DNA from 2 places in the Streptomyces sp. NPDC048521 genome. Region 2 is predicted to be linked to the other one. Evidence: riboswitches for the same ligand, from Rfam matches in the RefSeq annotation. Region 2 holds a riboswitch; the other holds the start of a gene.
The links. A riboswitch is a leader RNA that binds a small molecule or an ion and turns the genes downstream of it on or off. The one in region 2 is predicted to bind thiamine pyrophosphate.
Positions count from the first base shown of each region.

Region 1: it holds a riboswitch for thiamine pyrophosphate, as region 2 does, so the genes downstream of both, ACGFRF_RS31155 (thiamine ABC transporter substrate binding subunit) here and thiC (phosphomethylpyrimidine synthase ThiC) in region 2, are expected to answer to the same signal.

Region 1 covers NZ_JBICWR010000016.1:88,146-91,741, reverse strand. Annotated here, with positions in the region: gene ACGFRF_RS31160 (ABC transporter permease) at 1-467, opposite strand, end outside; gene ACGFRF_RS31155 (thiamine ABC transporter substrate binding subunit) at 506-1,588, opposite strand; TPP riboswitch at 1,669-1,776, opposite strand; gene rlmN (23S rRNA (adenine(2503)-C(2))-methyltransferase RlmN) at 1,800-2,906, opposite strand.
Region 2 covers NZ_JBICWR010000005.1:413,410-417,005, reverse strand. Annotated here, with positions in the region: gene ACGFRF_RS15535 (hypothetical protein) at 1-26, opposite strand, end outside; gene thiC (phosphomethylpyrimidine synthase ThiC) at 138-1,922, opposite strand; TPP riboswitch at 1,915-2,092, opposite strand; gene ACGFRF_RS15525 (YibE/F family protein) at 2,173-3,596, shown strand, end outside.

The sequences.
Region 1 (3,596 bases), on a different contig from region 2:
TCCTGCCGGGGGTCGAGCTGGGCCCACAGACCGCCCACCGTGCGTACGACGACGGCGTAGTTGAAGAAGACATGGGCCAGCAGGATCGCCCACACCGTGGTGTCCAGCCGTACTCCCCACACTTCGTCGAGCAGCCCGTGCCGCCCGACCAGGGCCAGGAAGGCACTGCCGGCGACGACGGTCGGCAGCACGAACGGGACGGTGACGACGGCCCGCAGCAGCTGCTTGCCCGGGAAGTCGAGGCGGGCGAAGACATGGGCGGCGGGCAGGGCGAACAGCAGGGTGAGCGCGGTGGAGGCGAGCGCCTGCCAGGTGGTGAACCACAGCACGTGCCGGATGTCCGGCTGTGTCACGACGTCCGCGATCCGCCCGAACTGCCAGGCGCCGTCCACCTTCAGTCCGCGCGCGACGATCGCGGCCACGGGCCAGGCGAAGAACAGCGCGAAGAACGCGACGGGCAGGGCCATCAGCCCGAGCCGCGCCGCGCTTCCCCGCCGGGTCTCGGCTACTTCAGTACGAGCGACGTCCACGACTTGACCCACTGGTCGCGGTTGGCGGCGATCTTGTCGGGAGCCATGGTCTCGGGATTCTTGGCGGCCGGCCCGTACTTCGTGAACTCGGCCGGCACGGCGGCCCCCTTCACGACCGGGTAGACGAACATGTTCAGCGGCATGTCGTCCTGGAACTCCTTGGTGAGCAGGAAGTCGAGGAACGCCTTGCCGCCCTCGGTGTTCTTCGCGTTGCTCAGCAGTCCGGCGTACTCGGTCTGCCGGAAGCAGGTGCCGTACGACACCCCGGTCGGGGCGGTGCTGGGCCGCTTCTTGGCGTAGATCACCTCGGCGGGCGGGGAGGAGGCGTACGACACCACGAGCGGCCGGTCGCCGCCGGCCTTCCTGCCCTCGGAGGAGCCGGAGAACTCCTGGTAGTAGGCCTGCTCCCAGCCGTCGACGACCTTGACGCCGTTGGCCTCGAGCTTCTTCCAGTAGTCCTGCCAGCCGTCGTCGCCGAACTTCGCGGCGCTGCCGAGCAGGAAGCCGAGGCCGGGCGAGGAGGTGGCCGCGTTCTCGGTGACGAGGAGGTTCTTGTACTGCGGCTCGGCGAGGTCGGCAAAGGACTGCGGCGGGGTCAGCTTGTGCTCGCTGAACCAGGCCTTGTCGTAGTTGACGCAGATGTCGCCGGTGTCGACGGGCGTGACGCGGTGCTTGTCCTGGTCGACCCGTTGCTCCGGCAGGATCGTGTCGGATCCCTTGGCCTGGTAAGGCTGGAACAGCCCGTTGTCGAGTGCCCGGGACAGCAGGGTGTTGTCGACGCCGAAGAAGACGTCGCCCTGCGGGTTGTCCTTGGTCAGGATGGCCTTGTTCACGGCCTGCCCGGCGTCGCCGTCCTTGAGGACCTTGACCTTGTATCCGGACTGCTTCTCGAAGTCCTTGACGACGTTCTTCGAGACGGCCCACGAGTCGTGGCTGACGAGGGTGACGGTCTTGGAGTCCGTGGATCCCTTGGCGTCGCTCGACCCGCACCCGGTCAGCACGGGCAGGGCCACCAGGCCGAGTCCCGCCGCCACGGCCATGAAGGTCTTGTTGTGCACTGGATGTCCTCCTGGGGTTGACCAGGAAGAGACGCGGCCCCGCCCGGGCTCCGCGAGGAGGCCCGGGCAGGGCGCAACAGCTTGAGTGATGACCGAACTTCCTACCCAGAATGACCTGGGCGAGGTTCAGAGGGTCTGCGGCCCGGTTGCCGCACTCTCAGCGCTGTGGCGCTCCCCTGTCGGAATATGAAGATGTGTGGACGTGGTCAGATTACCGCTCGGTGGCCGCGAGCTGACCACAGGCTCCGTCGATCTCCTGACCACGGGTGTCCCGGATCGTCACGGGCACACCATGCGCGGCGATGGCCTCGACGAACGCCTTCTCGTCCTCCGGCCGGGACGCGGTCCACTTCGACCCGGGCGTCGGGTTGAGCGGGATGAGGTTGACGTGCACCGGCTTGCCCTTGAGCAGCCGGCCGAGCCGGTCACCGCGCCAGGCCTGGTCGTTGATGTCCCGGATCAGCGCGTACTCGATCGACAGCCGGCGCCCGGACTTCTCCACGTACTCGAACCCGGCGTCCAGTACCTCGCGCACCTTCCACCGCGTGTTCACGGGGACGAGGGTGTCGCGCAGCTCGTCGTCGGGGGCGTGCAGGGAGATCGCGAGCCGGCACTTGAAGCCCTCGTCGGCGAACCGGTGGATGGCCGGCACCAGCCCGACGGTCGAGACGGTGATCCCGCGCTGCGAGAGCCCGAGCCCGTCCGGGGCGGGATCGGTGAGCGCGCGGATGGCGTTGACCACTCGCTTGTAGTTCGCGAGCGGCTCCCCCATCCCCATGAAGACGATGTTGGACAGCCGAGCGGGGCCGCCGGGCACTTCCCCGTCCCGCAGGGCCCGCATCCCGTCCACGATCTGGTGGACGATCTCGGCGGTGGACAGGTTCCGGTCGAGGCCCGCCTGCCCGGTCGCGCAGAACGGGCAGTTCATGCCGCACCCCGCCTGCGAGCTGATGCACATGGTGACCCGGTCCGGGTACCGCATCAGCACGGACTCGACGAGCGTCCCGTCGAACAGCCGCCACAGCGTCTTGCGCGTGGTCCCCTGGTCGGTGGACAGGTGCCGTACAACGGTCATCAGCTCCGGGAACAGCGCTTCCTGCAGCTTGCCGCGCGACCCGGCGGGAATGTCGGTCCACTGCTCGGGGTCGTGCGCGTACCGCGCGAAGTAGTGCTGCGAGAGCTGCTTGGCACGGAACGGCTTCTCGCCGATGTCGGCCACCGCATCCTTGCGCTCGGCGGGCGTGAGGTCGGCGAGGTGCCGCGGCGGCTTCTTGGCTCCGCGCGGGGCGACGAAAATGAGTTCTCCGGGCTTAGGCATGGCTGTACCAGTGTCGCAGATCGACTTGGGTGACCTGGGGCTGCCGGTCCGGAGACCTGTCGCTGGTGGTCGTCACCTGTCGCCGCCGACTCCCTTCGGGTTACTGGAACCCGACGGTGGCCGGCCTGAGCAGCTCCAAAGCAGACGTTTCACTTTCGAACGCTTCAGTTTAGGCGTTGCGTTTGACGTAGAGCACGCAAGCGACTAAAGCGAATGTCAGGTAGTCATCGGCCGAGTTGTTCGAGGTGAGAATGATGGGTGCAGAGCGCCGCGTCTCCCCTGGCCGGCAGCTGACCATCGGGCTTAGCCCTGTGCTGCTTGCTGGTGGTCTTCTCGGGGTCTCGCCGGCCGTCGCCCAAGCTACTGCGCCAGCCCAAGTCTGCAGCCTTCAAACCGCAGGGGCCCCGCAGCAGGGCGGAAGCGGAGACGACGACGGCTCCGGATACGGTAACAGTAACCAGAACAACAGTAACCGACACGGAAACCGGGACGGCTACGGGAACAGGGACCGCGACAGCTACGGGAATAGGGACCGGGACGGTTACCGGAACAACAACCGGAACAGGAATTGCAGGACCATCAAGGAGCGCACCTGCAGAGTCATCCGTTATCCGAACGGGACCAGCTACACGGACTGCACCTACAGCACCGTGAAGATCTGTAGGCGATAGCTCCGACCAGGTTGGCCGC
Region 2 (3,596 bases):
CCGTTGGCCACATCGATCCCACCCACACGGCAGACCCTATGGATCTTGCCGGTGCACGGACGCCATCGTGCTCCTTCCGTTACCGGCCTCCGGTCCCGAGGGGGACAGGCCTCCCGGCCTGCCCCCCTCGTCGCCTCTCAGTCGGCGATCGGCAGATACACCCGGTTGCCCGCTGCCGCGAACTCCTTGGACTTCTGGGCCATGCCCTCCTCGATCTCGGTCCGGCTGCCACCGTGTTCGCGGCGGATGTCCTGCGAGATCTTCATGCTGCAGAACTTCGGCCCGCACATGGAGCAGAAGTGGGCCGTCTTGGCAGGCTCCGCCGGAAGGGTCTCGTCGTGGAACTCCCGTGCCGTGTCCGGGTCCAGAGCGAGGTTGAACTGGTCCTCCCACCGGAACTCGAAGCGGGCGTCGGACAGCGCGTCGTCCCACTCCTGGGCGCCCGGGTGGCCCTTGGCGAGGTCGGCCGCGTGCGCGGCGATCTTGTAGGTGATGACGCCGGTCTTGACGTCGTCCCGGTTCGGCAGACCCAGGTGCTCCTTGGGCGTGACGTAGCAGAGCATCGCCGTACCCCACCAGGCGATCATCGCCGCGCCGATGCCGGAGGTGATGTGGTCGTACGCCGGTGCGACGTCGGTGGTCAGCGGGCCGAGCGTATAGAACGGAGCTTCATCGCAGATCTCCTGCTGAAGGTCGATGTTCTCCTTGATCTTGTGCATCGGGACGTGTCCCGGACCCTCGATCATGGTCTGTACGTCGAAACGCTTGGCGATCCGGTTGAGTTCCCCGAGGGTGCGCAACTCCGCGAACTGCGCCTCGTCGTTGGCGTCCGCGATCGAGCCCGGCCGCAGGCCGTCGCCCAGCGAGTACGTGACGTCGTAGGCGGCGAGGATCTCGCACAGCTCCTCGAAGTTCTCGTACAGGAACGATTCCTTGTGGTGTGCCAGGCACCACGCGGCCATGATCGAGCCGCCACGCGAGACGATGCCGGTCTTGCGGTTGGCCGTCAGCGGTACGTAGGCCAGACGCACACCGGCGTGGACGGTCATGTAGTCCACGCCCTGCTCGGCCTGCTCGATGACGGTGTCCTTGTAGATCTCCCAGGTCAGTTCCTCGGCCCTGCCGTCGACCTTCTCCAGCGCCTGGTAGAGGGGCACCGTGCCGATGGGCACGGGGGAGTTGCGCAGCACCCACTCGCGGGTGGTGTGGATGTTGCGGCCGGTGGAGAGGTCCATGACCGTGTCGGCGCCCCACCGGGTCGCCCAGGTCATCTTCTCGACCTCCTCCTCGATGGAGGACGTCACCGCGGAGTTGCCGATGTTGGCGTTCACCTTCACCAGGAACCGCTTACCGATGATCATCGGCTCGATCTCCGGGTGGTTGACGTTGGCCGGCAACACCGCCCGGCCCGCCGCGATCTCCTCACGGACCACTTCGGGTGACACGTTCTCCCGGATGGCCACGTACTCCATCTCCGGCGTGATCTCGCCCCGACGCGCGTACGCGAGCTGCGTCACCGCCGCGCCGCCGCGGCCCCGCCTCGGCTGGCGCGGGCGCCCGGGGAAGACCGCGTCCAGGTTCCGCAGGCCGCCGCGCGGCGCGGTGTGCTTGATCCCGTCGTCCTCGGGACGGACGGGACGGCCCGCGTACTCCTCGGTGTCGCCGCGGGCGATGATCCAGTTCTCCCGCAGCGGGGGCAGACCCCTGCGGACATCCGTATCGACGAGTGGATCGGTGTACGGGCCCGACGTGTCGTACAGCGTGACCGACTGCCCGTTGGTGAGGTGCACCTGACGGACCGGCACGCGCAGGTCGGGGCGCGAGCCCTCGACATACGCCTTGTGCCAGCCGATGGACTTCCCGGCCTCCTGGGACGTGTCGTCCTGGACGGAGGCAGGCGTGCGTGCGTCCTTGTTGGTCATGAGACCTACTCCCTACGCCGGCATTACCCGGTAACAGGTTCGGCGGTCGACGCAGCGGCTTCCGTCTGTCGACGTTCCCTGTGGAACATGGCTCGTTCCACGTGAAACATCGCGTATACGGAGGTCAGCGCCCTCTCAGCCCGGTGCTCCGAGCTCCCGCGTGTGCAAAGGTGCCTCCACGCTAGCGTCATTTGTGGCGCGGTGAACAGTGGGCCTCTGCCCTTCTTGCGATGATCGGGCGGTGACCAGGATGGAGCAGTACCCGTACCAGCCGCCCGAGCCGCGCCGCCGAGACGCCTCAGGACCGGGCGGCGGACCGGTGGCTGAACCCGCCCATGACGGCCGCGTGCCCGGCGCCGGGCACGGCCACGGCCACGGCTCCGGCGGGGGCGACGGACACGGACCGGGCCACGCGCACGGGCACAGTCACAGCCACGGACCCGCCGCGCCCGTCTCCCAGCACCTGCGCAAGGTCATCGCGGCGATCCTGGTCCCGTTCACCGCGGCGGTCCTGGTCGGTCTGGTCGTGCTCTGGCCTGGCGGAGCCCCTTCGCACAAGCCGACCGGCGTCGGCTTCGACCGGCAGACTCAGCAGGCCACGGTCACCAGGGTCGTCGAGGTCAGCTGCAAGTCGGTGAACGCCTCCGGCGGAACCCCGACCGGCGACACCTCCACCGCCGAGGGCAGTTCGGCGGTGCGAGAAGCGGGCGGCACCTGCAAGAAGGCGACCATCCGGGTCGACACCGGCAAGGACAAGGGCCGTACCTTCACCGAGATCGTGCAGCCGGACCAGTCACGGCAGTTGCACGAGGGCGAGAAGCTCGTCGTCGCCTATGAGCCCGCGGCACCCAAGGACCTGCAGTACTCGGTGACCGACGTGAACCGGAAGTTCCCCATGGCACTGCTCGCCGGGATCTTCGCGCTCGCCGTCGTCGTGGTGGGCCGGCTGCGCGGGGTCATGGCGCTGGTCGCGCTGGCCGTGAGCTTCCTGGTGCTCACGCTGTTCATCCTGCCCGCGATCCTCCAGGGATCGAATCCACTGCTGGTGGCCGTCGTCGGGTCGAGCGCGATCATGCTCATCGCGCTGTACGTGTGCCACGGGCTGTCGGCCCGTACATCGGTCGCGGTGCTCGGCACGCTGGTCTCCCTCCTGCTGATCGGCGTCCTCGGCTCGGAATTCATCGACTGGGCCGCCCTCACCGGAAACACGGACGACAACACCGGTCTGATCCATGGCCTGTATCCGTCGATCGACATGAGCGGTCTACTGCTGGCTGGTGTCATCATCGGTTCGCTCGGTGTGCTGGACGACGTGACGGTGACGCAGACGTCGGCCGTCTGGGAGTTGCACGAGGCCAATCCGTCGATGGGCTGGCGCGGGCTGTACCGGGCGGGCATTCGCATCGGCCGCGACCACATCGCGTCCGTCGTCAACACGCTCGTCCTCGCCTACGCCGGTGCCGCGCTGCCGTTGCTGCTGCTGTTCTCGATCGCGCAGAGCAGCGTGGGGACCGTGGCCAACAGTGAACTGGTGGCCGAGGAGATCGTGCGCACGCTGGTGGGATCGATCGGCCTGGTCGCCTCGGTCCCGGTCACCACCGCGCTCGCCGCGCTGGTGGTGTCGGCCGACCGGTCCGGACCGGCCGCCCCTGCACCCACCGCGGAACAGCGGCC